One region of the Micromonospora sp. NPDC007208 genome, then DNA from elsewhere that is predicted to be linked to it. Evidence: predicted binding sites of a transcription regulator. Region 1 holds the regulator's gene; the other holds the start of a gene.

Region 1 (15,480 bases):
CCGGGTCGAGCATGTCGTGCAGCGCGTCGTAGAGCGGGCGCAGGTACGGGTCGATCTTCTCGTTGAGCGTGCCGGGCAGGAAGCCCAGTCGCTCCCCCGCCTCGACCGCCGGCCGGGTGAGGATGATCCGGTTGACCTGCTTGGCCTGCAACGCCTGGACGGCCTTCGCCATCGCCAGGTAGGTCTTTCCGGTGCCGGCCGGGCCGATGCCGAAGACGATGGTGTGGGTGTCGATCGCGTCGACGTACTTCTTCTGCCCGAGAGTCTTGGGGCGGATGGTGCGCCCGCGCCGGGAGAGGATGTTGAGGGTCAGGACCTCGGCGGGCCGCTCGGCGCTGCCCTGCTCGAGCATGCCGACGGTACGCCGGACGGCGTCACTGGTCAGGGTCTCGCCTTTCTCGATGAGTTCGAGGAGCTCGCTGAAGACCCGCTCGGCGAGAGCGTTGTCCGCGGGGTCACCGGTGATGGTGATCTCGTTGCCGCGGACGTGCACGTCACTGGAGACCGAGCGTTCGACGAGTCTGAGGATCTCGTCGCCTGCGCCGAGCAGATTGACCATGATCTTCGGGTCGGGCACGGTGATCCTGGTCTGCACCCGGGGCGGGCCGGGAGGTGGGGTGCCGGTCATAGGTTGGGCCGAAGGGCCCTGCGCCACCTGCTCTCGATCTCGGCGCCGGCCTGCTGGCCTGGCGTGCGGACGTTACACCCATCGTATCGGTTCAACGCGGGCCGCATCGCGCCCATTTCCGCTGGCCGCGATCAACTCCCGGACCGGAAGTCGTACCGGTCGAAGGTCTCCTGATGGCGGGTGAACCGGTACGTCGCCCAGTGCATCCGGACCACCGCGCCGGCCTCGTCCCGGGTCAGCCGCAGCAGCTCACCGGCCTCCCGACCGGAGACCACCCGGAACACGTCCGGCTGGTCTGCCAGCGGGGTGAAGATCGCCGGCGGACGTCCGGCCGGGTCACCGACCCCGCGCGCCCGCAGGGTGCCGTCGTGCCAGGAGAAGACGTACTCGGAGCCCTCGCCCCACCAGCGGCCGAGCGCACCCCGCAGGGCCGCCGGCGCGGGCGCGCCGGGCCGCCAGGGCTCGATCTCGGCCGGGTCGTGCTCGACCGCCGCGGCGAGCAGCCGGTGCGACAGGTCGAACAGTTCGGTCGCCGTACCGGACGAGCCGAGCACCGCGGCGCCCATCGCGCCGGCCGTGCCGTCGCCGCCCCGTCGGCCGTACACCCCGGCCAGGAACCCGGGCATCGCTCCGTCGTGCCCCACGTGCATCACCCGTTCCCCCTGCGGGATCAGGATCAGCCCGAGCCCGAAGCCCGCCGCCCAGAGCGTCTCGTCGGTGGTGGTCAGCGGCCACCGCATCTCGTCCAGGGTGGCCGGGGCGAGGACCGCGCCGGCCGGGTCCAGCGCCGCCGGGTCGGCCAGGAACGCCGCCCAGCGGGCCATGTCGGTCGCGGTGCTCCAGAGCTGGGCGGCCGGGCCGACCGCGCCGAAGTCGGTCGGTGGTTCCGGGTGCGCCTCGTCGGAGTACGCGTCGACCAGGAACCCGGTGGCCGCCGTCGGCCGTGGGGTCACCGTGGTGTCGGTCAGCCCCAGCGGCGTCAGGATCCGCTCGGTGAGCGCCTGCGCCCAGTTGCCGCCCCGGAGCCGGGCGACGAGTTGGCCGAGTACGGCCAGGCCCAGGTTGGAGTAGTGGAACCGCCGGCCGGTCGGCAGCACCCGCTCGGCCCGGTCCAGCTCGGCGACCAGTTGGTCGGCGTCCGGTGCGCGCAGGCTGTCCCACACATCGCCGAACGGCTCACGTTGCAGGCCGGCGGTGTGTGACAGCAACCGACGCACGGTCAGCTCGCCGTGCGCCGGGAGGTCCAGGTGCCGGCCCACCGGGTCGTCCAGGTCCAGCAGCCCGTCGTCGCGGCACTGGAGGACCAGCACCGCGGTGAACGTCTTGGTGACCGAGCCGATCCGGAACTGGGTGCCCGGCCCCAGCGGGCTGTCGGTGCCGGTCTCGCCGACGGTGCAGCTCCAGAGCGGTCGGTCGGCCCGGTGCAGCGCCGCCGACACCGCCGGCACCCGCGCCTCGGCCTGCACCCGCCGCACCAACCGGTCCAGGTGCTCGTTGCCGCGACCGTCGGGATCGCGCTCGCTCACGCCGCCGCTCCGCTTCGCTGCGCGCCGGCGCGAGGCGCCGCGCTACTGAGCCTGCTGGTTCGCTCGCTGCGCTCGCTCACGCCAGGTCCCGGGCGAGCATCGGGCCGAGCGGCGCACCACCGAGCAGGTGCGCGTGCACGTGGAACACCTCCTGCCCGCCGTACGCGCCGGTGTTGAACATCAGCCGGAAACCGTCGCCGAGCAGGCCCTCGTCCTCGGCCACGGCGGCGGACGTCGCCAGCACGTCGGCGGCCAGCGCCGGGTCACCCTGGGCCAGCGTGGCGATGTCGGCGTAGTGCTCCTTGGGGATGACCAGGACGTGCACCGGCGCCTTCGGGTCGATGTCGCGGAAGGCGAGGGTGGTGTCGGTCTCCCGGACCACGGTGGCCGGGATCTCCCCGGCGACGATGCGGCAGAACAGGCAGTCGGATCCCATCGGGGCAGTGTAAGGACTAACGGGTCGGGGGCGCTCCGGCGCAGCATGCGCCGCCGGCCCGTTCGCGGGGAAGGTACGCCTGAGGCAGGATGGCCGGCATGACGGATCGGGCGGTACTCGTGACCGGGGCCTCGCGCGGGATCGGCCGCGCGGTGGCGATGGCGTTCGCGGCCAGCGGCGACCGGGTGGCGATCCACCACCGGGACTCCGCCGACGCGGCCGAGCAGCTACGCGCGCAGCTCCCCGGCGACGGGCACGTGGTGGTCCGCGCCGACCTCACCGATCCGGACGCGGTCCGGGTCATGGTCGACCGGGCCGCCGAGCTGCTCGGCGGGCTGGACGTGCTGGTCAACAACGCCGGGACGTACGGCGACCGCGACGACCCGCACCCGATCTTCGGCGCCTCGTACGAGGAGTGGCAGAAGCGCTGGCGGCAGGTGCTGGAGACCAACCTGACCGGCGCGGGCAACGTCACCTGGTGCGCCGCCCAGCACATGCGCGAACGCGGCGGGCGGATCGTCAACGTCTCGTCCCGTGGCGCGTTCCGCGGCGAGCCGGAGCAGCCGGCGTACGGCGCCAGCAAGGCGGGGCTGAACGCGCTGGGCCAGTCCCTCGCCGTGGCGCTCGCGCCGTACGGCATCACGATCGCCACCGTCGCGCCGGGCTTCGTGGCGACCGACATGACCACCGAGCACCTGCGCGGCGAGCGGGGCGCGGCCATCCGGGCGCAGAGCCCGTTCGATCGGGTGGGCCGACCGGAGGAGATCGCCGCCGCCGTGCACTGGTTGGCCTCGCCGCAGGCGGAGTGGGCCTCCGGCACCATCGTCGACCTCAACGGCGCCTCCTACCTGCGCAGCTGAGGTCGACGCCGCCGGCAGATCACCCGGCCGGGGAGGTGGTTGGCGGTTCGCGGGCGGGTAAGTCCCACCGACATGGCCGACTCCGCGCTGCTGGACCTCACCGCCGACTACCGGGTGGCCGACGGCCACGACGACGACCCTGTCCTGCTCCGCCCCGACGGCACCCCCGTCGAGACCTGGCGCGAGGACTACCCGTACGACGAGCGGCTGGACCGCGACGAGTACGACCGCGACAAGCGGCTGCTCCAGATCGAGCTGCTGAAACTCCAGGACTGGATCAAGGAGTCCGGCGAGCGTCTGGTGATCCTCTTCGAGGGCCGGGACGCGGCCGGCAAGGGCGGCACCATCAAACGCTTCATGGAGCACCTCAACCCGCGGGGCGCGTCGGTGGTGGCGCTCGCCAAGCCGGACGAGCGGGAAGCCGCCCAGTGGTACTTCCAACGGTGGCTGGCGCACCTGCCGGCGGCCGGTGAGATCGTGCTGTTCGACCGTTCCTGGTACAACCGGGCCGGCGTGGAGCGGGTGATGGGCTTCTGTAGCCGCAAGGAGTACCTGGAGTTCCTGCGGCAGGCCCCGGAGCTGGAACGGATGCTGGTGCGTTCGGGCATCCGGCTGGTCAAGTTCTGGTTCTCCGTCTCCCAGAACGAGCAACGCACCCGGTTCGCGATCCGCCAGGTCGACCCGGTCCGACAGTGGAAGCTGTCCCCGATGGACATCGCCTCGCTCGACCGGTGGGACGAGTACACCGAGGCCAAGGAGGCGATGTTCTTCTGGACCGACACGGCCGACGCGCCGTGGACGGTGGTGAAGAGCAACGACAAGAAGCGGGCCCGCCTCGAGGCGATTCGGCACGTGCTGCACCGCTTCGACTACACCGGCAAGGACCCCGAGGTGGTCGGCACGCCGGACCCGCAGATCATCGGGCCGGCCGGGCTGGACCTGGGGCCGGAGGAAGAGGTGGTGCCGGTCTTTCCCCGCCCCTGATCGAGCCCGAAGCCCCAGTTACCAGCGGCCGAGGCGGGTGGCGAGCACGCTGAGGGCCGCCACCCCGGCGGTGGAGGTGCGCAGCACGGCCGGCCCGAGGCGTACGGGTCGCCCGCCGGCCTCGGCGAAGGCGGTCAGCTCGGCCGGGGCGATGCCGCCCTCCGGGCCGACGACCAGGACGATCTCACCGGTGGAGGGCAGCTCGGCGGTGGTGAGCCGGTCCTCGGCCTCCTCGTGCAGCACGAACCCGGCGGCGGCACCGGCGATCCGGCGGGCCACCGTGGCGGTGGACTCGTCGGGCGCACCGGCCACCACCGGCAGCCACGGCCGGCGGGCCTGCTTGGCAGCCTCCCGGGCGGTGGCCACCCACTTCTCCCGGGCGCGTACGCCCCGGTCGCCGCGCCACTGGGTCACCGAGCGCGAGGCGGCCCAGGGCACGATCTCGTCCACCCCGACCTCGGTCATCGCCTGCACGGCCAGCTCGCCCCGGTCGCCCTTGGCGATGCCCTGCACGACCGCGATCCGGGGGACCGGCGCGTCCGCGTACCCCCGGGAGGTGATGGTGACCTCCAGGCTGCCCCGGCCGACGGCCGTGACCACGGCGGCGGCCGTGCCACCCCGCCCGTCGGCGAGCAGCAGCTCCTCGCCGACGCGCAGTCGTTGCACGGTGGCGGCGTGGTGCCCCTCCGGGCCGTCCAGGGTCAGCGCGTCGCCGGTGGGCAGCGCCTCGACCAGGAACAGCGGTGCGGACACCTCAGGCGTGCCCGTTGAACGCGTCGCGCATCCGGGAGAAGAAGCCGCCCTGCTTGGATAACTCGGCGACCTCCTCACCACGGGTCTTGGCGAAGTCGCGCAGCATCTTCTCCTGGTCCGGGTCGAGCTTGGTCGGCGTCCGCACGTCCAGGTGCACGTAGAGGTCGCCCCGGCCGGTGCCGCGCAGGTGCGGCACGCCCCGGGCGCGCAGTCGCAGCGTGCTGGCCGGCTGGGTGCCGGCCTTGACGTCGACGGTCTCCTCGCTGTCCAGCGTCTTGATGGTCAGCCGGGTGCCCAGCGCCGCCGCCGTCATCGGCACGGTGACCCGGCAGTGCAGGTCGTCGCCCTTGCGGGAGTACACGTCGTGCGGGCGCTCGTGGATCTCCACGTAGAGGTCACCGGCGGTGCCGCCGCCGGGGCCCACCTCGCCCTGCTGGGCCAGCCGGATCCGCATGCCGTCCTCGACGCCGGCCGGGATCTTGACGGTCAGCGAGCGGCGGGTCCGCACCCGGCCGTCGCCGGCGCAGGTGGGGCAGGGGTGCGGGATGGTGGTGCCGTAGCCCTGGCACACGGTGCACGGCCGGGCGGAGACCACCTGGCCGAGGAAGGTGCGCTGCACCGACTGCACCTCGCCCCGACCGCCGCACGCCTCGCAGGTCGCCAGGTGCGTGCCGGCGGCCGTGCCGGCGCCGGAGCAGGTGGTGCAGAGCACTGCGGTGTCGACGGTGATCGGGGCCTCGACGCCGAACGCCGTCTCGTGCAGGTCGAGTTCGAGCCGCAGGATCGCGTCCGCGCCCGGGCGGGTACGCGGCCGTGGGCCACGGGCGCCACCGCCCGCGCCGCCGAAGAACGCGTCCATGATGTCCTGGAAACCGACGAACGGGCCGGCGCCTCCGGGGCCGCCCGGGCCCCCGGCGCCGCCGCCACCCGGGGCGAGCGGGTCGCCACCCAGGTCGACGATCTGCCGCTTCCGGTCGTCCGAGAGGACCTCGTACGCGGCGTTGATGTCCTTGAACTTCTCCTGAGCCTCCGGGTCCGGATTGACGTCCGGGTGGAACTGGCGCGCCAGCTTGCGGTAGGCGCGCTTGATCTCGTCATCGGAGGCTTCCCGGCTCACACCGAGAATGCCGTAGTAGTCCCTGGCCACTGCGTTCCGTGTCCTCATGTTCGTCTCGCGTTGCGCCGGTCGGCGGCCGCAGCCGGCCGCGTCGGCCCTGACCAATCAGTTCTGGGCCAGCAACTCGCCCACGTAGCGTGCCACGGCGCGCACCGTGGCGATGTTGCCGGGGTAGTCCATCCGGGTGGGCCCCAGCACCCCCAGGCCGCCCACGATGGTGGTGCCCGGGCCGTACCCGGTGCTGACCACCGAGGCGGCGCGCAGGTTGTCGAACTCGTTCTCGTCGCCGATCAGCACCCGGGTCGTGCTCGGCTCGGTCTCACCGATGAGCTTGAGCAGCACGACCTCCTCCTCCAGCGCCTCGAGGATCGGCCGCAGCGAGCCCTGGAAGTCGAGTAGGCCGCCCCGGGTGAGGTTCGCGGTGCCGGCGAGCGCGATCCGTTCCTCGTGCCGTTCGACAAGCGTCTCCAGCAGGACGGTGGCGAGCGTGGTCATGGTCGGACGTAGCCCGGTCGGCGCTTCCTCCACCAGCGCCTGCACCAGCGGTGGCGTCTCGGACAGCCGGGCGTTGGCGAGCTTCTCGTTGATCAGTCGGCGCAGGTCGGTGACGTCGTCGGCGGGCACCGGCCCGGGCAGCTCCACGAGTCGCTGCTCCACCCGCCCGGTGTCGGCGATCATGACGAGCATCAGCCGGGTGGTGGAGATCGGCACCAGCTCCAGGTGACGCACCGAGGAGCGGGCCAGGCTCGGGTACTGCACGACGGCGACCTGCCGGGTCAGTTGGGCGAGCAACCGCACCGTGCGGTGCACCACGTCGTCGAGGTCGACCGCGCCGACCAGGAAGCGCTCGATGGCCCGGCGCTCGGCCGGGCTGAGCGGCTTGACCCGGGACAACCGGTCGACGAAGAGGCGGTAGCCGCGGTCGGTGGGCACCCGGCCGGCACTGGTGTGCGGCTGCCGGATGTAGCCCTCCTCCTCCAGCACGGCCATGTCGTTGCGGACCGTGGCCGGGGAGACCCCGAGCTGGTGCCGCTCGACCAGCGCCTTGCTGCCGACCGGCTCCTGGGTGGAGACGTAGTCCTCGACGATGGCGCGGAGCACGGCGAGTTTCCGGTCGTCGAGACCCATCCTCCGCACCTCCTGTCGCACGTCGGCCGCCGGCCCTGCGGGCCGGCCGGGCCGTCCTGGCACTCGACTGTAACGAGTGCCAGTCTACGTCGGCGGGCCCGCCGACGCGATGATCAACGGCCACCCGTCGGTGCGGCCCGCGCCACCCCGCTGGGCCGATCGGCCCGCACCGCCAGGCGGTGTCGCTCTGGTGCGGCGTTGCCACCGGCCCCTACCGTGACATCCATGACTGAACCTCCTCGCCCTCCCGGATCGGGCGACTCCGGCAACTACCCGCCGGAGCCCACCTCGCCGGGCCCGTTCCCGTCGGCCGAGCCACCCACCGCACCACTGTCCGGGGCGCCCGGCCCGGCCGGGTATCCCCCGGCCGGTGGCTATCCACCGCCCACCGGTGACCAACCGCCGTCGGGCGGCTACCCTCCGGCAGGCGGCTATCCCCCGCCCGGGGGCTATCCGCCACCCGGCGGCTACCCGGCCGGTGGGGCCTACGGCGGCCCCGGCGGCGGCTACGCCAACAACGAGGACAAGACCTGGGCGCTGGTCGCGCACTTCGGCGGCGCCCTCGGCGCGCTGGTCAGCTTCGGTCCGCTGGGCTTCGTCGCCCCGCTCATCGCCTACCTGGCCCGGGGCCAGCAGTCGCCGACCGTGCGGGCGCACGCCCTCGCCGCCCTGAACTTCCAGATCCTCTGGTCGATCATCGCGTTCGTGCTGCTCTTCGTGAGCTGGTGCCTGCTCTTCCTGCCCAGCATCGCCGTCGTGGTGATCCAGATCCTGTTCGGGATCATCGCCGGCATCAAGGCCAACGAGGGCACCCCGTACCGCTACCCGATGACTGCCAACTTCATCAAGTGAACCGGGCCGGCCGCTCCCCCGGCCGGTCCGGACCACCGCCGCCCCCGTCCAGGGGCGGCGGGCCGCTCAGGGCAGCAGATCGCGGACGACGGCGTCGGCGAGCAACCGCCCGCGCAGGGTGAGCACCGCCCGGCCGGCGGCGTACTCGTCGGCGGCCAGCAGGCCGCCGGCCAGCGCCCGCTCGGCGCCGGCCCGGCCGGTGGCGTCGAGCACCGCCAGCGGGAGGCCGCTGGCCAGCCGCAGCCGGAGCATCACGTCCTCCATGTGCGCCTCGTCGACCGTGAGCACCTCCCGGGCCAGACCGGGAGACGCGCCGGCGGCCAGCCGCTGGGCGTACGCCGAGGGGTGTTTGACGTTCCACCAGCGCACCCCGCCGACGTGGCTGTGCGCCCCCGGCCCCAGCCCCCACCAGTCCGCGCCGGTCCAGTAGAGCAGGTTGTGCCGGCAGCGGGCCTCCTCGGTGCGGGCCCAGTTGGAGACCTCGTACCAGGAGAGCCCGGCCGCGTCGAGCGCGGCCTCCGCAGCCAGGTAGCGGTCCGCGGCCACGTCGTCACTGGGGTACGCCAGCTCGCCGCGCCGCATCCGGGCGGCGAGCCGGGTGCCGTCCTCGACGATCAGGGCGTACGCGCTGACGTGGTCCACGCCGGCGGCGACGACCTGCTCCAGCGAGGCGGCGAAGTCCTCCGCCCGCTCCCCCGGGGTGCCGTAGATCAGGTCCAGGTTGACGTGCTCGAACCCGGCGTCGCGCGCCTCCAGGGCGGCGGCGGTGGCCCGGCCGGCGCTGTGTTTGCGGTCCAGGATCGCCAGCACCCCCGGGGAGGCGGACTGCATGCCCAGCGAGACCCGGGTGTAGCCGGCGGCCCGCAGCAGCTTCAACGATTCCGGGGTGACCGACTCCGGGTTGGCCTCGGTGGTCACCTCGGCGTCGGCGGCCAGCCCCCAGGTGCGGTCGATGCCGTCGAGGATGCGGGCCAGGTCGTCGGCGGGGAGCAGGGTGGGCGTGCCGCCGCCGACGAAGACGGTGTCGACCCGAGGTGGCGGGCTGTCGCCGAGCACCCGGGCGGCGAGCGTCAGCTCGGCCAGGACGGTGTCGGCGTACCCCTCGCGGCTGGCGCCGCCGCCCAACTCGGACGCCGTGTAGGTGTTGAAGTCGCAGTAGCCGCAGCGGCTGGCGCAGAACGGCACGTGCACGTACACGCCGAAGCCGCGCGCGCCGACCGACGTGGTGGCGGTGGCGGGCAACGATCCGTCGACGGGGACGGTCTCACCATCTGGAAGGACGCCGGGCATGGCCACTAGTGTGCCCGGCATGACCTCTCCCGACGTCCTCGTGCGGGTCGCCACGGCCCGTGGGGTGACCACCCTCACCCTGGACAGCCCGCACAACCGCAACGCGCTCTCCACCGGCCTGATGACCCAGCTGCTGGCCGGGCTGGCGGACGCGGTCGCCGACGAGGCGGTCCGAGTGATCGTGCTAAACCACACCGGCCCGGTCTTCTGCTCGGGCGCGGACCTGAAGGAGACCGCCGCGGCGTACGCCAGCGGGACGGTGCCGGCCGGCATGCTGGGCGACGTGCTCGCGGCGCTCTGGGAGTGCCCGAAGCCGGTGCTGGCCCGGGTCGGCGGGCCGGCGCGGGCCGGTGGGCTGGGCCTGGTCGCCGCCGCCGACCTGGCGGTCTGCGCCGACGAGGCGACGTTCGCGTTCACCGAGGTACGCATCGGGGTGATCCCGGCGGTGATCTCGGCGACCGTGCTGCCCCGGCTGCACCCCCGCGCCGCCGCCGAGCTGTACCTGACCGGGGACACCTTCGACGGCCGCCGGGCCGCCGAGATCGGCCTGGTCACGGCCTCGGTTCCGGCGGACGGGCTGGACGACGCGGTACGGGGCTACTGCGACTCGCTGGTGCGCGGCGCGCCCGGGGCGCTGGCCGGCGCGAAGGAGCTGCTGCGCCGACCGGGCAGCGCCGAGTTGCGCGCCGACCTGGCCCGGCTCTCGGCCGTCTCGACCGGCTACTTCCTCTCCGACGAGGGGCGCGAGGGGGTCACCGCGTTCCGCGAACGTCGACCGGCGCGCTGGGTGCCCGCCCTCGACGACTGACGGTCGGGGCGCCACCGGGAGCGGCGGCGCCCCAAGGTCGGGTTACCAGGCGGTCGCGCCGCCGTCGACCGGGTAGTTCGCCCCGGTGATGTACGACGCCCGGTCGGACGCGAGGAAGACCACCAGCTCGACGACCTCCTCGGGGCGCGCGAAGCGCTTGAGCAGCGTCTTGGCGGTGATGGCGTCCCGCGCCTCCTGGTTGTCACCGAGGTCGCGTTCGCTGGCTGGGGTGAGGGTGGGCCCGGGGCTGATCGCCACCGCGCGGATCCCGTGCGGCGCGCCTTCGAGCGCGAGCTGTCGCGTCATGCCGATGATGCCGGCGTTCGCGGCGGTGTGACCGACCATCGGCGGGACGTGGCCGCCGATCATCCCGGCCATGGAGGCGGCGCTGATGATGACACCCCCGCCGCGTTGGACCAGGTGCGGCCAGGCGAACTTCGACACGAAGTACGGGATGTCGAGTTCCCCGGTAATGGTGTAGCGCCAGTCCTGCACCGAGAAGTCGGGCATCGGGCCGAAGCGGAGCGCGGCCGCGTTGTTGTAGACCACGTCGAGCCCGCCATAGGCGGCGGCAGCGTCGTCGACGAGCTTCCGTACCTGCTCGGGGTCGGTGAGGTCGACCGGCGCGATGCCGGTCATCTCGCCGCCGGCGGTGCGGACGAGCTCGACCGTCTCGTCGTTACCGGCGACCTGGAGGTCGGCCCCGACGACCTTCGCGCCCTCGCGCGCGAAGGTCAGCGCCGCCACGCGACCCAGACCACCGCCGGTGCCGGTGATCAGTACGACCTTGCCATCGAGCGTTCCCATGGAACTCCTCCTCGTTCGGCGACCGACGCGCCCGGGTATGGGTGGTAGGTCGGATTGACATGTCAACTAAAGTCCTTGACAGGTCAATCGCTTCCCGATTTCGCATACCCGGTGACACGCACAACAGCCCACCGCGACGGGGTGACCGAACGACCCGGCAGGTGAGATCCCGACCGGAGCGGGAACGTCGCCAACCGGTACGCGACATCGGAGCCGACCCCGAACCGGTCGGAGCCGACCAGGTCAGGCCCAAACCGCTCGGACGACCCGGGAAGGGCCGGCGGGGACGTACGCTTGTCAGACTGTCGATCTGGGGGTGTGGGTGCGAACTCGGGCAACCGTGGCGGGTGGAGTGGTGCTCATCCTCGTCGCCGTGATCGCTGTCTGGCTCGTCGTACGGCAGGTCGGCGACAACCTCACGTTGCCGCTGATGGCACGGAAGTGCACCGTGCAGGCCGACGGACGGGTCGCGTTGGACGCCGACCAGATGGCCAACGCGGCGACCATCGCGGCGATCGGCGCGAAGCGCGGCATGCCCGAGCGGGCCGTCGTGGTCGCGCTCGCCACCGCGTACCAGGAGTCCGGGCTGCGCAACCTCGCCGACGGCGACCGCGACTCGGTTGGCCTGTTCCAGCAGCGACCGAGCCAGGGTTGGGGCACTCCGGCGCAGATCCGCGACCCGCGCTACGCGGCCAACCGGTTCTACGCCTCCCTCAAGAAGGTGCGCGGCTGGGAGAAGATGCGCGTCACCGACGCCGCCCAGCGGGTGCAGCGCTCGGCGTTCCCCGAGGCGTACCAGAAGTGGGCCGACGACTCCGAGGTGCTCAGCCGAGCCCTGCTCGGCGACGCAAGCGGCGCGGTCGCCTGCACGGTGGGGCGTACCCCGGCGATGCACGGCGCGGCGGCTGCCGCGCAACTGACCCGCAACCTCGTGCTGGACTGGGGGTTGGAGGGCACCGACCCGACCGACCCGACCGGGCTGGCGGTGACTCCGGGCGACCAACGCGACGGCTGGCGGTACGCGCACTGGCTGGTGTCGCACGCCCAGGACCACGGGGTGAAGCGGGTCCGCTTCGGCGACCTGGAGTGGACCGCCCGCGACGGCTCGTGGGGCCGGGTGGACGGCCGACAGAGCCCCGCCGGCCAGGTGGTGGCCGAGGTGTTCAACGAGGGTTGACCGACCCGGATCTCTTAACCGGCAGTCACCGCACAAACCGGCAATGTGCGTTAAATCGCGCTATTGATCGCTCAGATCTCACTCTGTGCGCTTCTCCCGCTGCGTGGGGTCCCACGGCGGCCCAATCCCGCACCACACCCTCCCCGACGCCGGGGCCACCGCGTTACGATCGGCGGCCTGTGCCAGAAATGGTTTCACCTCATGGGGAGGGGTACGACGCGGTGTTCGATTACGGCGACCGGACCGGTTACGAACCGATCAGCGACACTGACCGCAAGGAGTTCCACGAGCAGGGCTTCCTCCTGCTGCGCAACGTCCTGACGGAGGACCACCGGGCGGCGCTGGAGGCGGCGGTCGACCGCGTCTACGCGGAGGAGCAGGCGAAGGGCACCACCAAGAAGGACGGCACCCTGCACCTGCTGGGCTTCCTGGAGCGCGACGAGCTCTTCGGTGAGCTGCTGACCCACCCGATCGCCTTCCCGTACATGTGGGGGCTGGCCGGCTGGAACATCTACACCCACCACAACCACCTGGACGTCACCCCGCCGGCCGCCGAGCCGGAGAAGCCGTACTGGGGTTGGCACCAGGACGGGTACCGGCAGAACTCCGACCCGGAGACGATGGACCCGAACCTGCCTCGGCCGATGTTCTCGCTGAAGGTCGCGTACGTGCTGTCGGACCTCTCCGAGACCGGCCGCGGCGCCACCAAGGTCATCCCGGGCAGCCATCTCAAGAACTCGCTGCCCCGGCCGGCGGACCTCACCGTGCAGAACCCCGACCCGGAGGGCACGGTGGAGATCACCGCCAACCCGGGCGACGCCTTCATCTTCGACCGCCGGCAGTGGCACTCGCGGTCGACGAACCTGTCGACGATCACCCGCAAGATGCTCTTCGTCGGCTACACCTACCGGTGGATCCGTCCGCTGGACGAGCTGCACCCCGACGTGAACGGCGAGTGGTACCGCAACCGCACCCCCGTGCAGCGCCAGCTGATCGGCGAGGGCACCCACACCGCCAACTACTGGGGCATCAACTGGGACGGGTACGTCGACGACGAGATCCCGCTGCGCAAGGAGCTCAAGGAGCGCGGTCTGCTCGACCGCAACATCCCCTGGCTCCGCTGACTTCTGCTCGTCGGACGGCCCCCTGCCAACGCTCAGCGATGGCAGGGGGCCGTTCCACGTCCACCCGCTGAGCGAGTGCGTTCCGGCTCACCGGCCACCGTACGGTCGGTAGCGTGGCGGGTGCGCGGGGTCGGGGCGCAGCGCCCCCGCCCAGGGCGCGGGGTGGCACAGGAGGCAGCCGCAGTGACGTCCGCTCCGCTTCCCCGGATCCTCCGCCGCCGCGGCGAGCCGGAGTACCCGACGTTCCTGGAACTCTTCTTCGACCTGGTCTACATCTTCATGTTCTCCCGGCTCGCCGCCAGCCTGGCCGAGAACCTCACCCTTCGGGGCGCGGCGCAGACCGCCGTCCTGCTGCTGGCCGCCTGGTGGGTCTGGGTGCTGACCGCCTGGCTCACCGACCTGTTCAACCCCCGCCTGCCGATCATCCAGGCGACCACCCTGCTGGTCATGCTCGGCACCCTGCTGATGGCGATCGCGACGCCGTTCGCCTTCGGTCGGTACGGGTGGCTCTTCGTCGCGGCGTACTTCGGCATTCACCTGGTCCGGGACGCCGTCCTGATCCCCGGCACCCGGGTGAACCGTCCGATCCAGGCCAGGAGCATCCGGGTGTTCTTCTGGTTCGGCATCACCGTGACGCCCTGGGTGGCCGGCGTGTTCGTGGACGAGAACGCTCGACTGGCGCTCTGGTCGCTCGCGGTGGCGGTCGACCTCGGCTCAGCCCGGATCGGCTGGCCGACGCCAGGGCTGGGGCGTACCGAGCTCGCCAGCCAGATCTTCACAGGGGTGCACCTCTCCGAGCGGCACCGGGCGATCTTCATCGTCGCGCTCGGCGAGTTGATCCTGAACACCGGCACGGGGCTGGCCGGCAGCGGATTCACGGCCGGCGCGGTGGCCACCGGCGCGGTCGCGTTCCTCAGCGCGGTCCTCCTGTTCCAGCTCTACTTCCAGCGGGTCCAGCGGATCCTGGCGCCACCGACCGTCGCGACTGTGGAACGGGTCCGCTCCGGCACCTCCACCTCGTACACCCATCTGGTCATGGTCGCCGGGGTGGTGCTGGTCTCGACCGGCACGTCGCTGGTCATCGACCGGCCGTTCGGCCGCGCCCCGGTCGAGCTGATGGTCGCCATCCTCGGCGGACCGCTCCTGTTCCTGCTCGGCACCGTCCTGTTCGATGCCGTGGTGACCGGCCGGATCCTCTGGTCCCGGGTGCTGGCGATCGTGGTGTTGGGTGCCCTGATGGCACCCGCCACTTTCCTACTTCCGCCCCTGGCCGCCCTGATGCTGGCGAACATGGTCCTGCTGACCACCCTGGTCGGCGAAGGGCTGGCCGCGCGCGGTCGCCCGGTCGGGGCCGCCGCGCCAGCACGATGAGGGGCCGCCGTACGAGTCAGCGCATCGTCGGCGGTGCCGGCGTACGCGCGTGTCGCCTGGTGCTCACCAGGTTCGCCGCGGCGATCAGCGCCAGCACGGTCATTGCGAGCAGCGCGACAAGCAGCGGCGGCAGCAGGGGCGTGGCCGGCGCCACGCACGCCAACAGCACCAGCCCGGCCGACCGGGACCGCGAGATCCGCCCGAACACGGTGAAGTCGAGTACGCCCCGTCCGACCAGGTACAACGCCGGGCCACCGAGGATGACCGCAGCCCACGACGGCGGGGTCTCACCCCACGGGCGGACCACCACGAGGTGACTGGTGACCGCCGCGCCGACGATTCCGGCCACCATGATCAGATGGGTGACCGCCGCGGACTGGATGAGCAGCGCCGGGTTGGACGACCGGGCGATCGCCTCGGTCAGCAGCTCACCGGCCCGGTAGATGTAGATCCGCCACATCAGCACCACGGTGGTGAACACCACGAGCAGTGCCCAGGCCCGTTCCATCGTGTACTCGCTCATGCTGAAGGTCGTTCCGGTCACGAAGATCGAGACACCGAGCGCGACGATGACGAACTGCCGGTAACGCTCGGCCACCCGTTCTCCGGCCAGCCGCCA
Region 2 (15,480 bases), on a different contig from region 1:
TACCAGGACCTGGTCGGCGCGAAGGTTGCCGGCGCCTCACCGGCCGTCCGTGGCGTGGTGGACGTGGCCGACCGGGCCCACCCGGCCACCGAGACGTTGCCGCGCACGCTCACCCTCACCGAGGAGTGGTACAACTTCAACCGCAACGTCCGGGGCACCGCGCACGTGCTGGCCACGGTCGACGAGAAGACCTACGCCGGTGGCGCGATGGGGTACGACCACCCGGTCACCTGGTGCAAGGACCACCAGGGTGGCCGCTCCTTCTACACCGGGCTCGGGCACAGCATCGAGACGTACCGCTCGGCGAGGTTCCGCGAGCACCTGCTCGGCGGCATCCAGTGGTCCGCCGGCGTGGTCGAGGGCGACTGCGGCGCCACGGTGCTCGGTAACTACGAGAAGGTCACCCTCAACGACGACCCGGGCGAGCCCATGTCGCTGGCCGTGCTCCCCGACGGCCGGGTGCTGCACAACACCCGGGGCGGTGAGGTGCGGCTCTACGACCCGGCCACCGGCGCCAGCCCGGTGATCACCACCGTGGACGTGTACCAGCACGACGAGGACGGCCTCCAGTCGGTGGCCATCGACCCTGACTTCGCGACGAACAAGTGGGTCTACATCTACTACGCGCCGAAGCTGAACACCCCGGTCGACGACCCGGCCACCCCCGGAGTCAACGAGGGCGACGCCCCGGCCACCTCCACCGACCCGACCGTGTGGAACAAGTTCAAGGGCTACAACCAGCTCTCCCGGGTGAAGTTGGTGGACTCCCCCACCCCACACCTGGACATGAGCACCGAGCAGCAGATCCTCCGGGTCGACGTGGACCGCGGCATCTGCTGCCACGTGGCCGGCGAGATCAAGTTCGACGGCAAGGGTCTGCTCTACCTGATCACCGGGGACGACACCAACGCCGGTGGCTCCGACGGGTACACCCCGATCAACGAGTCACCCACCCAGGGCCCCGGCTACGACGCGCAGCGCTCCGCCGCCAACACGAACGACCTGCGCGGCAAGCTGCTGCGGATCAAGGTACGGGCCAACGGCACGTACACCGTCCCCAACGGCAACCTCTTCCCCGAGGAGAACGACACCGCCGGGAAGACCCGCCCAGAGATCTTCCTGATGGGGCTGCGCAACCCCTTCCGGTACGACGTGGACGCCAAGGGCATGGTCTACGTCGGCGACTACTCGCCGGACTCGCGTGTCCCCAACGCCACCCGGGGACCCGACGGCACCGGCCGTTGGTTCGCCACCAACAAGGCCGGCAACTACGGCTGGCCCTACTGCTACTCACCGAGCCTGCCGTACATCGACTTCGACTTCGTGACCCGCACCTCGGGAGCCCCGTTCAACTGCGGCGCCCCGGTCAACGACTCACCGCGTAACACCGGGCTGCGTGTGCTTCCGAAGGTCGAGCAGCCGCAGTTCTGGTACACGTTCGACGCGCGTACCCCGTGTGCCGGGTCGTACCTGGAGACCCCGGCGGCCGGCTGCGACTTCAAGTGGCCGGTGATCGGCACCGGTGGCGTCGGCCCGATGGGCGGTCCGATCTACTCGTACGACCCGGCGTCGACGTCGGAGGTGAAGTTCCCCGAGTACTACCAGAACGCGGTGGTGTTCGGTGAGTTCACCCGAGACAAGATCTTCATGATGCGCACCGACGGCCGGGGCACCCTGACCGGCGTCGAGCAGTTCCTGCCGGGCGTCGTCTTCGACAACCCGATGGACATGGAGTTCGGCCCCGACGGCTCTCTCTACCTGCTGGAGTACGGCGACGGCTTCTTCCGTGCCAACCCGGACGCACAGCTGTCCGTGATCCGGTACGTCAAGGGCAAGCGGTCTCCGGTGGCGAAACTCGACGCCACCCCGACGTCGGGAACCGCGCCACTGACCGTGCGGTTCTCCTCGGCCGGCAGCCACGACCCCGACCCGGGCGAGTCCATCTCGTACGCCTGGGACTTCACCAGCGACGGCACCGTCGACTCGGCCGACCCCAACCCGTCGTTCACCTACACCGCCAACGGGACGTACACCGCGAAGCTGACGGTGACCGACTCCAGCGGTAAGACGGCGGTCCTCACCAAGGAGATCGTGGTCGGCAACACCGCGCCCACGGTGACCGTCACCTCCCCGGTGTCCGGCAGCTTCTTCACCTGGGGCGAGACCGTGCCGTTCACCGTCACGGTGACCGACCCCGAGGACGGGCCGGTGGACTGCGCACGGGTGACCGTCACCTTCGTCCTCGGCCACGACAGCCACGGCCACCCGGACAGCTCCACGACCGGCTGCACCGGCACCCTCGCCACCCCCGCCGACGGCGGTGACCACGCCGGTGGCTACCTGTACGGCGGGATAAGCGCCTCCTACACCGACCTCGGCGGTGGCGGCCAGGCCGCACTCACCACGGTCGGCCAAGCGATCATCCAAACCCCTCGCCAGCAGGCCGAGAACGCCCAGGTGAGGCAGGGTGTGGAGGTGGCGACCACCGGCGACACCGGCGGCGGCCAGCACGTCAGCGGGATCGACCCGGGCGACCACGTCGCCTTCGACCCGATCAACCTGGGCGGGGTGTCCACAGTGACGCTGCGGCACTCGGGAGGCTCGGCGGCCACCGCCGGCACCCCCCGGGCCGGCGTGGAGCTACGACTCGACTCGCCGACCGGTCCGGTCGTCGCCACGGCGGCGCTGAACGCGACCACGGGCAACTCCGTCTTCACCAGCACCACCGTGCCGGTGGACCAGCCCGCCGGAGCGCACCGGCTCTACCTGGTCTTCACCGCCGTACCCGGCGGCCCGACCAGCGGCCTCGCCAACCTGAACTGGGTCGAGTTCACCGAGGGCTGACACCCCCCGGTACGACGAAGGCCGGCCCCGCAGTGTCGCGGGGCCGGCCTTCCGGCGTCTGACGGATCGGTCAGCGGTCGAGGACCAGACCGACCTTCTGGAACTCCTTCAGGTCGCGGTAACCGCATTTGGCCATCGCCCGACGCAGCCCACCGAACAGGTTGAGCTGACCGTCGGCCTCGTCCGCCGGCCCGAAGAGCAGCTGCTCCATCGACCCGAGCGGCTCACCGGAGACCTCGAACGCACCCCGGGGCAGCGACGGGTGGCTCGCCGCCGAGTGCCACCAGGCACCACCGGCGGGGGCCTCGTCGCACAGCGACAGCGGCTCACCGAGCATCACCGCGTCCGCGCCGCAGCCGAGCGCCTTGGCGATGTCGCCCGAGGTCTGGATGTCACCGTCGGCGATCAGGTGCACGTACCGGCCGCCGGTCTCGTCCAGGTAGTCACGGCGGGCCGCCGCGGCGTCGGCGATCGCGGTGGCCATCGGCACCCGGATGCCCAGCACCGACTCGGTGGTCGACCACTCGTCACCACCGATGCCCACGATCACGCCGGCCGCGCCGGTACGCATCAGGTGCAGGGCCGTCTTGTAGTCCGTGCAGCCACCGACGATCACCGGCAGGTCGAGGTCGGCGATGAACTCCTTGAGGTTCAGCGGCTCGTCGGTGGTCGACACGTGCTCGGCCGAGACGATGGTGCCCTGGATGACCAGGATGTCCACCCCGGCGTCCAGGATCACCGGCGCCAACGCGAGGGTGTGCTGCGGGGAGACCCGCACCGCCACCGTGCCGCCACCGGCACGCAGCTCACGCACCCGCTCGGCGATCAGGTCCGGGCGGATCGGCTCGGCGTACACCTCCTGGAGCCGCTTGGTGGCGCGGGCCTCCTCGTCCAGGCCGGCCAGCTCGTCCAGCACCTTCGTCGGGTTCTCGTACCGGGTCCACAGCCCTTCGACGTTGAGCACGCCGAGGCCGCCGAGCTGACCGAGGCGCACCGCCGAGGACGGGCTCATGGTGGCGTCGGAGGGGTGCCCGACGCACGGAATGCCGAACGGGTACGCGTCGAGCTGCCAGGACGTCGACACGTCGTCGACGTCCCGGGTACGGCGGCTCGGCACGATGGCGATGTCGTCCAGGTGGTAGCCGCGCTGCGCGGTCTTGCCCAGCCCGATCTCGACCACGTCACGCATGGGGGACTCCAGGTGGTTGGGGGTGATGGGTCAGCGGGTGTGGTAGTTGGGCGCCTCGACGGTCATCTGGATGTCGTGCGGGTGGCTCTCCTTCAGGCCAGCCGCGGTGATCCGGATGAGCTGGCCCCGGCGGTGCAGATCGGGGATGTTCTCCGCACCGGCGTACCCCATGGCCAGTCGCAGACCGCCGACCAACTGGTGGGCCACCCGGGAGAGCGGCCCCCGGTAGGGCACCTGACCCTCCACGCCCTCGGGAACCAGCTTGTCGTCGCTGAGCACGTCCTGCTGGAAGTAGCGGTCCTTGCTGTACGACTTGGCCTGGCCCCGGGACTGCATCGCGCCGAGCGACCCCATCCCGCGGTACGTCTTGAACTGCTTGCCGTTGACGAAGATCAGCTCACCGGGGCTCTCCTCGCAGCCCGCCAGCAGACTGCCGAGCATCACCGTGTCGGCGCCGGCCACCAGGGCCTTGGCGATGTCGCCGGAATACTGGATGCCGCCGTCGCCGATCACCGGCACGCCGGCCGGGCGGGCGGCCCGGGCCGCCTCCATGATCGCGGTCACCTGCGGCACGCCGACCCCGGCGACGATCCGGGTGGTGCAGATCGCGCCCGGCCCCACGCCCACCTTGACGCCGTCGGCACCGGCGTCGACAAGAGCCTTCGCGCCGGCATACGTGGCCACGTTGCCGCCCATGATGTCGACCGTCACGTCGGCCTTGAGCCGGCGGACCATGTCCAGCACGGCCCGCTGGTGGCCGTGCGCGGTGTCCACGATCAGCACGTCGACGCCCGCGTCGACCAGGGCACGGGCCCGCTTGTAGGCGTCCTCGCCCACACCGATGGCGGCGGCGACCCGCAGGCGGCCGGCGTCGTCCTTGCTGGCGTCCGGGTACTGCTCGCTCTTGGTGAAGTCCTTCACGGTGATCAGGCCGCGCAGCCGACCCGAGTCGTCGACGATCGGCAGCTTCTCGACCTTGTGCTGACGCAGCAGCGCCAGAGCGTCGTCCTTGCTCACCCCGACCCGTGCGGTGACCAGCGGGGTGTGGGTCATGATCTCGCGGACCGGCGTGTTCGGCTCGGAGACGAACCGCATGTCCCGGTTGGTGACGATGCCGACCAACTGGCCGTCGCCGTCCACCACCGGAACGCCCGAGATGCGGTAACGCCCGCACAGCTCGTCGACCTCGCGCAGCGTGTCGTCCGGGCTGGCGGTCACCGGGTTGGTGATCATGCCGGACTCGGAGCGCTTGACCAGGTCGACCTGAAGGGCCTGGTCCTCCATCGAGAGGTTGCGGTGCAACACGCCGATGCCGCCCTGGCGGGCCATGGCGATCGCCATCCGGGCCTCGGTCACCGTGTCCATCGCGCTGGACAGCAGCGGAATGGACAACTCGATGTTGCGGGTGAGCTTCGTCCGGGTGTTGACCCGGCTGGGCACCACGTCCGACTCGCCCGGCTGGAGCAGCACGTCGTCGAAGGTGAGGCCGAGCGGAACCACCCGGGCGGAGCCGGCCGGCAGCTCGGGCAGGTGGCCGCCCAGGTCGGCGTGCTCGACGCCGGCCGGAAGATCGGTGCTGGGCGAATTTTCCACGATTGCTCCCCTGAGCTGCTCGGATGGGCTTCAGCGAGGTGGCGCGGGCGGGCACCGGAGCGCGCCACGATGCCGGCACGTCGCCTCATCGTACCCAGTGAGCTGGGCGACCCGTCCGTGGCAGGCCGGCCCGGCGCGGAGGCCGGGGGGCGGACGTTCGCGCCGGGTTGGGTCTACGGTGAGGGGGTGCACGACGAGCCCATCGACCCGTTCAATGGCGACCCGGCCGATCCGACCGCGGGTCTGGATGATCCGGGCGATGACGCGACGCCGGATCCGCTGACCGACGTCGAGCGGCAGGATGTGCTGGAAGACCTCGCCGATCTGGAGATCTACCAGGCTCTGCTGGCCCCCATCGGGGTCCGCGGGCTGGTGATCGAATGCGAGGACTGTCGCGAGCCGCACTACTTCGACTGGGACCTGCTCCGCGGCAACCTGCGGCACCTGCTCAACTCCGGTCGGCCCCGGGTGCACGAGCCCGCGTACGACCCCGACCCGGACCACTACGTGACCTGGGACTACGCCCGGGGGTACGCGGACGGGGTACACGACACCCTGTCCGAGGGCACCGAGGACGAGCCGGGCGCCCCGACCGCCACCACGTGACGCCGGCGGGTGACCCGCTGCTGGGCTGCGTACCCCGCTGTCGCGGAGCGCGGCGTTGCCCTGCGGGCGTACCCCGGCGTGCCCCAGGGTGCCCTGCTGTCGCGCGGGGTGCCCTGTGGCTGCGCGGCGCTTACGTCAGGCGACCAGACCGGCGCGGAACCCCGCCGCGACCGCGTGTGCCCGGTCCCGGGCGCCAAGCTTGCGGAACAACCGGCGGGCGTGTGTCTTGACGGTGTCCTCGGAGACGAACAGCTCCCGGCCGATCTCCGCGTTGCTCTTGCCCTCGGCCATGCCGAGCAGCACCTGAAGCTCACGCTCGGTAAGGCCGATCGACGCGCGACTGGGCCGGGCGTTCGGGGCGGGACGGCCCGGGTCGGTCTGCGCCGCCGACTCGCCGGCACCCGCCTCCGCCTCGTCGTCGCCCCGCTGCACCGGCACCGACGCCAAACCGGCCGGCCCGTCAGCGGCCGTGGCCGCCCAGCCGGGCTCACCCGAGGCACGCGGCGGCGGCCCGGAGCGACCGGAACCACCCACCGCCGCAGCGTCGCGGGCCGGATCGGTGATCCGCTGCCGGGAGGCTCGGCCGGGCGCGGTGAGCAGCAGTAGCGCCTTCGCCACCGCGCTGGTCAGGTCATGGTCGACATTCTGGATGAGCCCCCGGGCCCCGGCGCTGATGGTGGCCGCCGCGGCCTCGGACTCCTCGGTGCCGAGCAGCAGCACCGCCGCCTGCGGCGCACGCGCCAGGACCCGGCGGACGAAGCCGGCGCTGTCCGGGCGGGTGAGGGCCGTGTCGGCCAGGACCACGTCGGCCGGTCGCTCGGCCAGCCGCAGCATCACCTCGGGATCAGAGACGGCGGTACGAACGATCGCGGACAACCCCAGCCGCGCGGCAGCAGAAGTAAGGTGCTGGGCCGCGAGTGGTGTCCGAACGCACACAAGAACGGTACGCACTGTGGTCTCCTCTCCGCCAACGAGCAGACCATGACGCGGTCGGCTGGGGAGGGGGTTCCCGGCAATCCTTCGAACTTTTCCGACAGATGGGGCAAAAGCCGCAATTTCCCGGACGTTTTCGATCACAGACGTGTGAGTTGGCGAAAGCCCGGGTACCGGGAGATCCAGGCCGGGAACGGTGCGCCTGCGCGGCCCGCCGCCCGGACGCCGGCCATAAGGATTCTCGCGGAGCCGCGCGGGAGGAGGGGTGCTGATGTCGAACGTACGTAGACTGCCCGGACCCATCGTCGATCTCTGGGACTGGCAGCGACTCGGTGCCTGCCGAGGGCGCGACAGCGCCCAGTTCTTCCACCCCGACGGTGAGCGTGGCTCTTCCCGGCTGCGCCGCGAGTCCGCCGCCAAGTCGGTCTGCCGCGCCTGCCCGGTCCGCGCCGAGTGCGCCGCCCATGCGCTGTCGGTACGTGAGCCCTACGGCGTCTGGGGCGGCTTCAGCGAGTCGGAGCGCCTGCGACTGCTCGCCGTCGGCTGGGAGGACCTGGCGGACCGCCGGCACGCCCGGGTCGACGTCGCACGGCTGGAGGCCCGCCTGGGCCGCCCGCACAAGTCGACCGTCCCGGCCCAACGCAACGTGGCCTGACCCGAGGCATCCCAACATCCGCGAAACCGCGCCCCCGCCCCGGGGGCGCGGTTTCGTGCCGTTCATGCGGTTCCGTGCGCCCCGCCGTCGCCGACACGGCCATGATCCACACGGGTTCCTTGATGTCGGGGCTTCCCGCCCGCCCGGACACCCCGATTTCAATGACCCCGAGTGGATCAAGCCGGTTGTGCGGTCGCGAGGGCAAGCAAAGACGGTGCCGCTGGGCGGTTTGTCCGGTCTGAGGGATTCAGGCTGGGTGCAGGGCTTAGGCTGCTGTGAGGTATGCGGGCTTTGTCCGGTGATCGGGCCCACCGGTGGGCCGGAATCATGGCCGGGCCGGGGTCGTTACATACTCTGACGATCGCAGTACCACCGACCCGCCGCCCGGTCCTTGGGCGGGTCGCGCAGGTGGAATGCCAGCCTCCGCCCGGTCGTTACAGTCCCCACGAACGACCGCAGGCCCCGCCCCAACGAGGGTGCCGTCAGGTGGGCCAAACCCGGAATGACCCCGGCCCCCGGGTCGTTGCAGTCCCCACGAACGACCGTAGGCACCACCACGATGAGCGTGCCGACGGACGGGCCAACCCCGGAATGACCCCCGGCCCCCGGTCGTTACACATGGACCCGGCGCCACGAGCCCCCGCTCGCCAGGTCGCCGACCCGACGCCCGAGAGGCGCCAACCCCCCAGACTTTCCCTCTTGTACGTGCAGCGCCGGACGAGGTGCTCACACCCCACTGCCGCTTCCCCCTTTGGCGGTTGGGGTGTTCTACCCCCGAAGGAGCTACCCCCATGAACACGATCTTCCGTAAGAGCATGCTGTCTGTTGCTGGTCTCGCGTTCGCCGGTGGTGTGTTCGCCGGTCCGATCGCCGCCCACGCCAACCCGGCCGTGGACGCCAAGCCCGCCGCCGTGGCCGTGCAGTCGGCAGCGCCGAAGCCGCAGGGCGACCAGTCCCACATCACCCTGAACGACGAGCAGACCGCTAACGTCAAGGCGATCATCGCCGCGACGAAGAAGGCCGGTCTCCCGGAGCGGGCCGCGGTCATCTCGATCGCGACGAGCCTGCAGGAGTCGAAGCTGGAGAACCTCGGCCACCTCGGCGACATGAACGACCACGACTCGCTGGGCCTGTTCCAGCAGCGCCCGAGCTCGGGTTGGGGTACGCCGGAGCAGATCACCGACCCCGAGTACTCGACCACCGCGTTCCTCAAGGGTCTGAAGCAGGTCGACGGGTGGCAGGACATGCCGCTGACCGACGCCGCGCAGACCGTGCAGGTGTCGGCCTACCCGGACGCCTACGCCCAGTGGGAGCAGCAGGCCACCGACCTCGTCACCCAGCACTGGAACAGCTGACCCCGCACCACCGCAGAACGCGCACGCCGGCACCACCGCACGGCAAGACCACAGCACGACACCGACCGCTGGCCGGCACCCGCAACCCCGGGGTGCCGGCCAGCGGCATTTCGGTGCTCGGCGCCCGCAGATCTTGGACACTTTCCGTTCGGCGCGAACGGAAAGTGTCCAAGATCTGCATGCACGGTCTGGGGTATCACCGGTCAACCAGCCGGCCCGACCGACCCGGAGGAAAGTCGCGGGAACCCGCAAGGCAGGTCGCGAACCAACCGGCCGACCCGGAGGAAAGTCGCGGGAACCCGCAAGGCAGGTCGCGAACCAACCGGCCGACCCACAGAACAGGTCGCGGACACAGCCCACCGACCCACAGAACAGGTCGCGGACGCAGCCCAACGACCCACAGAGCAGGTCGCGGACACAGCCCAACGACCCACAGAGCAGGTCACACACACCGCCCCACCGGAGGGCAGTGGACGCCGCGGAACCGGTCACGGACGCAGCCCGGGGCCGGCGCCACGCCGTGGGTCAGCGGACGGTGACGGTGACCGTGTGCCAGCCGGTGGCGCCATCCGGGACGACGTCCTGCGTACGCTCGGTTTGGGTTTCACCTGTCGCGTCCGTCGCCCGGACCTGGAGCCGGTGTTCGCCCGGCGTGGCGTCCCAGCGCCAGGACCACTGCACCCAGGTGTCCACCGACACGGTCGGGGCCAGCGCGGCTTCCTGCCACTGGCCGTCGTCGACGCGTACCTCGACTCGGCTGATGCCCCGGTGCTGCGCCCAGGCCACCCCGGCGACGGTCACCGGTCCGGCGGTCAGCCGGTTGCGCCCCCGGGGCGTGTCGATCCGCGACTGGGTCTTGATCGGCCCCTGGGGGGACCAGCCGCGCGGCACCCAGTACGCGTCGAAGTCGGCGAACCGGGTCAGCTCCAGTTCGGTCACCCACTTGCAGGCCGACACGTAGCCGTAGAGGCCCGGCACCACCACCCGGACCGGGAAGCCGTGCTCGACCGGCAGCGGCTCACCGTTCATTCCGACGGCCAGCAGCGCATCCCGCCCGTCGCGCAGCGCGGCGGTGGGGGTACCGCAGGTCCAACCGTCGACCGACCGACCAACGACCTGGTCGGCGTCGTCGTCGGGCTCGACCTCGTCCAGCAGTTCCCGCAGGGGTACGCCGAGCCAGCGGGCATTGCCGATCAGGTCCCCGCCCACCTCGTTGGAGACGCAGGCCAGCGTGACGTACCGCTCGACCAGCGGTCGGGCCAGCAGATCCGCGTAGCTGTAGGTGCGCTCCTTGCCGACCCTCCCGTGGATCCGCAACCGCCAGGTGTCCGGGTCGACCTGGGGCACCACGAGTGCGGTGTCGATCCGGTAGAACCCGAAGTTCGGGGTGACGTACGGCGCGAGCTGGGTCAGCGAGAGGTCCGCGCCTGCCGGCACGGCCGGTGCGGGGGCGACCGGCGCGGGCAGGCGGATCGCGTCGCGGGCTGCGGACACGCCGCGCCGACCCGCCAGCCACCGCCCACCGAGACCGGCCACCACGGCCGTGCCGAGCAGCACCCCGCTCCCGGTGAGGAACCGCCGCCGCGACTCCGGGTCCACTTCGGCGGGCCCGACCGCCGACGTCGGCCCAGCGGGAGTCACCGGCACCGGCCCAGCCGGCGACACCGGCCCAGCCGGCGACACAGGGCCAGCCGGCGACACAGGGCCAGCCGGCGACACCGAACCGCCGGACGACACCGGGCCAGAGGACGGAAGAGGACCAGCGGTCGGCGTGGGTGGTGACCAGGGCCAGGGGTTCAGCTCGAACGGTCCGGCGATGAACAGCCAGAGCACCAGGGCGCCGAGACCGGCGCCGACCAGGGACGGCAGCGCGTCGGCGAGGTCCGCGCCGGAGCGGGTCAGCGCGGCGGCCACCCCGATGGCGCCGAACGCGGTGATGCCGGCCAGGCCGAGTGCCAGCCGGCGGATCGCCAGGACGCCGAACAGCGCCGCGAAGGCGCCCAGCAACGCGGCCGTGCCGACCAGCAGCGCGATCTTGTCGGCGGTGCCGAAGAGGTCGATGGCGAGTTGCTTCAGCGACTCGGGGACGGCGTCGACGACGACCCCGCCGACCGCGACCAGGGGCGCCGACCGGGGGCCGGTCAACACCGCGACCGGTTCGGCGATCCCGATCGCGACGGCGGCGGCGGTGATTCCGGCCAACGCGGCGTACCGCCGTGACGTGGTGCTCATCGGCCCAGTGTGCGCGATCATCTCGCCCGGTCGCCAACAACGTCAGCGTTCGGTAATGACCTGGCAGCCCACCGAACGAAGCGGGGCACACCGCCGTACGGCGGTGTGCCCCGGTGTCGCTACCGGATCAGAAGCCCGGGCCGTGCTGGTGGCCGTGACCGTGGCCGTGCCCGCCGGCGGCGGCCGGCTCGGCCTGCTCCGGCTTCTCCACCACGAGGCTCTCCGTGGTGAGCAGCAGACCGGCGATCGAGGCGGCGTTGGTGACCGCGTTGCGGGTCACCTTCACCGGGTCGATGATGCCGGCCTTGACCAGGTCGACGTACTCGCCCTTGGCGGCGTCGAGGCCGTGGCCCCAGTCGAGGTCGGCGACCTTCTGCGTCACGACGTAGCCGTCGTGACCGGCGTTCTGCGCGATCCAGCGCAGCGGCTCGACGAGCGCCTTGCGCACGACCGAGACGCCTACCTTCTCGTCACCGGTGAAGCCCAGGTCGTCGTCGAGCACCGAGCGGATCTGCACCAGGGCGGCGCCGCCGCCGGGGACGGTGCCCTCCTCGACCGCAGCCTTGGTCGCCGCGATGGCGTCCTCGATGCGGTGCTTGCGCTCCTTCATCTCGACCTCGGTGGCCGCGCCAGCCTTGATGACGGCGATGCCACCGGAGAGCTTCGCCAGCCGCTCGGCCAGCTTCTCCCGGTCCCAGTCGGAGTCGGAGGCCTCGATCTCCTTGCGGATCTGGGAGACCCGGTCGGCAACGTCGGCCTTCTGGCCGCCGCCGTCGACGATCGTGGTGTTCTCCTTGTCGACCACGACGCGCCGGGCGGTGCCGAGCACCTCCAGGCCGACCTGGTCGATCTTGTAGCCCAGCTCCGGGGCGACCAGCTCGGCGCCCGTGGAGATCGCGATGTCCTGGAGCATCGCCTTGCGCCGGTCACCGAAGCCCGGGGCCTTGACCGCGCAGACCTTGAGGGTCTTGCGCAGCGAGTTGACCACCAGGGTGGAGAGCGCCTGGCCGTCCACGTCCTCGGCGATGATCAGCAGGGGCTTGCTGTTCTGCAGGACCTTCTCCAGCAGCGGCAGCAGCTCCTCGATCGCCGAGATCTTCTGGGTGGTGACCAGGATGTACGCGTCCTCAAGGACGGACTCCTGACCCTCCAGGTCGGTGACGAAGTTCGGCGAGATGAAGCCCTTGTCGAACTGGAGACCCTCGGTCACGTCCAGTTCGGTGGTGAGCATCGAACCTTCCTCGACGGTGATGACACCGTCGCGGCCGACGCGCTCCATCGCCTCGGCGATCAGATCGCCGATCGTGGAGTCCTGCGCGGAGATCGTCGCCACGTTCGCGATCGACTCCTTGCTGGTGACCTCGGCGGCACGGCCGAGCAGCGCCTCGGAGACCTTGGTGGCCGCCGCGTCGATGCCCCGCTTGAGGCCGGCCGGGTTGGTCCCGGCGGTCACGTTGCGCAGACCCTCGCGAACCATCGCCTGGGCCAGCACGGTCGCGGTGGTGGTCCCGTCGCCGGCGACGTCGTTGGTCTTGGTCGCCACCTCCTTGACCAACTGCGCGCCAAGGTTCTCGTACGGGTTGGTGAGCTCGATCTCCTTGGCGATGGTCACACCATCGTTGGTGATCGTCGGCGCACCGAATTTCTTGTCCAGGACGACGTTGCGCCCGCGCGGGCCGAGGGTGACCTTGACCGCGTCCGCGAGGGCGTTGACACCGTGCTCCAGCAGGTGTCGGGCGTCGTCCGAGAAGCTCAGGATCTTCGCCATAAATGTCCCTTCGAAGCGCCATTGCCCCGGCCCGGCGAGCCGGACCGGGGCAGTGGCACTGATCGGTTGCTTACTTCTCGATGACCGCGAGGACGTCGCGGGCGGAGAGCACCAGGTACTCCTCGCCGGCGTACTTGACCTCGGTGCCGCCGTACTTCGAGTAGAGGACGGTGTCGCCGATTTGCACGTCAACCGGAACCCGGTTGCCGTTGTCGTCGACGCGCCCCGGGCCCACAGCGAGGACGGTGCCCTCCTGCGGCTTCTCCTTGGCGGTGTCGGGGATCACGATGCCCGACGCCGTGGTGGTCTCAGCCTCGTTCGCCTGGACCACGATGCGGTCCTCGAGCGGCTTGATCGCAACCTTGGTCGCGGTAGTCACGGGCATACCCTCCTGGGGTACTGGTTTCGTTGCTGGCCAGCGGGGCTGACCAGCGTCAATCTGCCTCATGCCACCGGGCGGTGCCGTCGTCGCGGGTGCCGGTCCGCCTGGCGTGCGCACCCGGGTCGCGAGACCCGGAAGCTGGCACCCTCAGGGTGAGAGTGCTAATCGCAGGTTATTCCGTGGCTAGCACTCCGTCAAGGAGAGTGCCAGCGCGTCGCGCCCCGCCAGCCAGGATTTCCGGGGTGGCCGGGACAATAGCCGGGTGGATCTCGATCAACTGGCGGCGCTGCGTACCCCCGAGGGGTCGGCCGCGCTCACGGCGGCGGCCGGGCTGGCCGGCGGTGATCCACTGGTCGCGGCGTCGGCGCTGCGCTCGGCCGGGGTGCCGCCGACGTTGGCCGCGGCGGCCCTCACCCAGGCCGAGCTGCGCCACCGGGCGACAGCCAAGTTCGGCGCGGCCGCCGCTGGGATGTTCCTCACCCGGCCCGGCCTGGAGCAGGCCACCCGCCGGGTGGTCGCCGACCATCGGGCCGCCCGGTTGTCCGCGGCCGGCGTGCGCACCCTGGCCGACCTCGGGTGCGGGCTCGGTGCCGACGCGCTGGCCGCCGCCCGTGCCGGCATCCGGGTGTACGGGGTGGAGGCCGACCCGGTGACCGCCGCGATGGCCGCAGCCAACGCCGAGGCGGCCGGGCTGGCCGAGTTGTTCACTGTCGAGTGCGGCGACGCGACCGGGTTCGACGTGTCAGGGGTCGACGGGGTCTTCTGCGATCCGGCCCGCCGCACGACCGGCACCGGGCGGCGGATCTTCGACCCGCGCGCCTACTCGCCACCGTGGGACTTCGTCACCGGGCTGGCCGAGCGGGTGCCGCGCACCGTGGTGAAGGTGGCGCCGGGCCTGGACCACGCGCTCATCCCGGCCGGTGCCGAGGCCGAGTGGGTCGGCGTGGACGGCGATCTGGTCGAGGCCGCGCTCTGGTGCGGCGAGCTGGCGGAGGTGCCCCGCCGCGCCACCCTCTACCGCCAGCGGGGCGCCGAGACCCACCGCCACCAGCTCACCGGCTCGGGTGCCGCCGAGGCGCCGGTCGGGCCGCCGCGCCGCTACCTGTACGACCCGGACCCGGCGGTGGTGCGCGCGCACCTCGTCGCCGAACTGGCCACCGACCTGGACGCCACCCTGGGCGATCCGAGCATCGCCTACCTCTACGCCGACCAGCCGATCCGCACCCCGTACGCGCGCTGCCTGGAGATCACCGACGTGCTGCCGTTCTCGCTCAAGCGCCTGCGGACGCTGCTGCGCGACCGTCGGGTGGGCCGCGTGGAGATCCTCAAGCGGGGTTCGGCGCTCACCCCGGAGCAGCTCCGGCGGGACCTACGGCTGGCCGGGGACGAGTCGGCGAGTCTGGTGCTCACCCGGGTCGGCGGCGCACCGACGGTGCTGATCGGCCGGCCGGTCGAATAGGACCTGACACAGGGACTAGCCTCGTCGCTGTGGCGGGACAGGGCACGCCGGCAACGGCACTGTTGGTCAAGCGCGGCATCGCGCATCGCACCCATCCGTACCGGGTGTCGCCGGACGCCCCGAACTACGGCGCGTTGGTGGCGGTGGCGCTCGGCGTGGCACCGGAGCGCGTGTTCAAGTCGCTGGTGACCGAGGTCGACGGCGCGCTCACCGTGGCGGTCGTTCCGGTCACCGGCGAGCTGGATCTCAAGGCGCTCGCGGCGGCTGTCGGCGGCAAGCGGGCGGCGTTGGCCGACCGGGCGGTAGCCGAGCGGGCAACCGGCTACGTACGCGGTGGGATCAGCCCGCTCGGGCAGCGCCGACGGTTGCCCACCGTGTTGGACGAATCCGCGCTGGACCTCCCGACGATCTATGTCTCGGCTGGTCGGCGCGGTCTGCAACTCGAACTGGCAGCGGCGGATCTG

What was found. The regulator HrcA, encoded in region 1, represses chaperone genes, less so after heat shock. The targets are predictions, from matches to a motif close to GGTTNGCACNCTCNNNNNGAGNGTGCNAACC.
Region 2: a site for HrcA is predicted at 13,694-13,724, ahead of groES (co-chaperone GroES). Genes of this name have one in related genera too.

What each region holds. Positions count from the first base shown of each region.
Region 1 covers NZ_JBIAFG010000007.1:235,376-250,855, forward strand. The annotation lists gene ACFYL6_RS17235 (PhoH family protein) at 1-628, opposite strand, end outside; gene ACFYL6_RS17240 (serine hydrolase domain-containing protein) at 760-2,154, opposite strand; gene ACFYL6_RS17245 (histidine triad nucleotide-binding protein) at 2,231-2,590, opposite strand; gene ACFYL6_RS17250 (SDR family NAD(P)-dependent oxidoreductase) at 2,689-3,450, shown strand; gene ppk2 (polyphosphate kinase 2) at 3,523-4,434, shown strand; gene ACFYL6_RS17260 (16S rRNA (uracil(1498)-N(3))-methyltransferase) at 4,453-5,187, opposite strand; gene dnaJ (molecular chaperone DnaJ) at 5,189-6,334, opposite strand; gene hrcA (heat-inducible transcriptional repressor HrcA) at 6,410-7,432, opposite strand; gene ACFYL6_RS17275 (DUF4870 domain-containing protein) at 7,658-8,284, shown strand; gene hemW (radical SAM family heme chaperone HemW) at 8,351-9,574, opposite strand; gene ACFYL6_RS17285 (enoyl-CoA hydratase-related protein) at 9,594-10,382, shown strand; gene ACFYL6_RS17290 (SDR family NAD(P)-dependent oxidoreductase) at 10,425-11,189, opposite strand; gene ACFYL6_RS17295 (hypothetical protein) at 11,506-12,366, shown strand; gene ACFYL6_RS17300 (phytanoyl-CoA dioxygenase family protein) at 12,588-13,490, shown strand; gene ACFYL6_RS17305 (low temperature requirement protein A) at 13,674-14,861, shown strand; gene ACFYL6_RS17310 (low temperature requirement protein A) at 14,878-15,480, opposite strand, start outside.
Region 2 covers NZ_JBIAFG010000003.1:485,503-500,982, forward strand. The annotation lists gene ACFYL6_RS08610 (ThuA domain-containing protein) at 1-2,844, shown strand, start outside; gene ACFYL6_RS08615 (GuaB3 family IMP dehydrogenase-related protein) at 2,915-4,033, opposite strand; gene guaB (IMP dehydrogenase) at 4,064-5,626, opposite strand; gene ACFYL6_RS08625 (DUF5319 domain-containing protein) at 5,813-6,232, shown strand; gene ACFYL6_RS08630 (response regulator transcription factor) at 6,368-7,183, opposite strand; gene ACFYL6_RS08635 (WhiB family transcriptional regulator) at 7,437-7,820, shown strand; gene ACFYL6_RS08640 (hypothetical protein) at 8,612-9,175, shown strand; gene ACFYL6_RS08645 (molybdopterin-dependent oxidoreductase) at 9,701-11,407, opposite strand; gene groL (chaperonin GroEL) at 11,535-13,175, opposite strand; gene groES (co-chaperone GroES) at 13,246-13,560, opposite strand; gene ACFYL6_RS08660 (methyltransferase domain-containing protein) at 13,820-15,016, shown strand; gene ybaK (Cys-tRNA(Pro) deacylase) at 15,046-15,480, shown strand, end outside.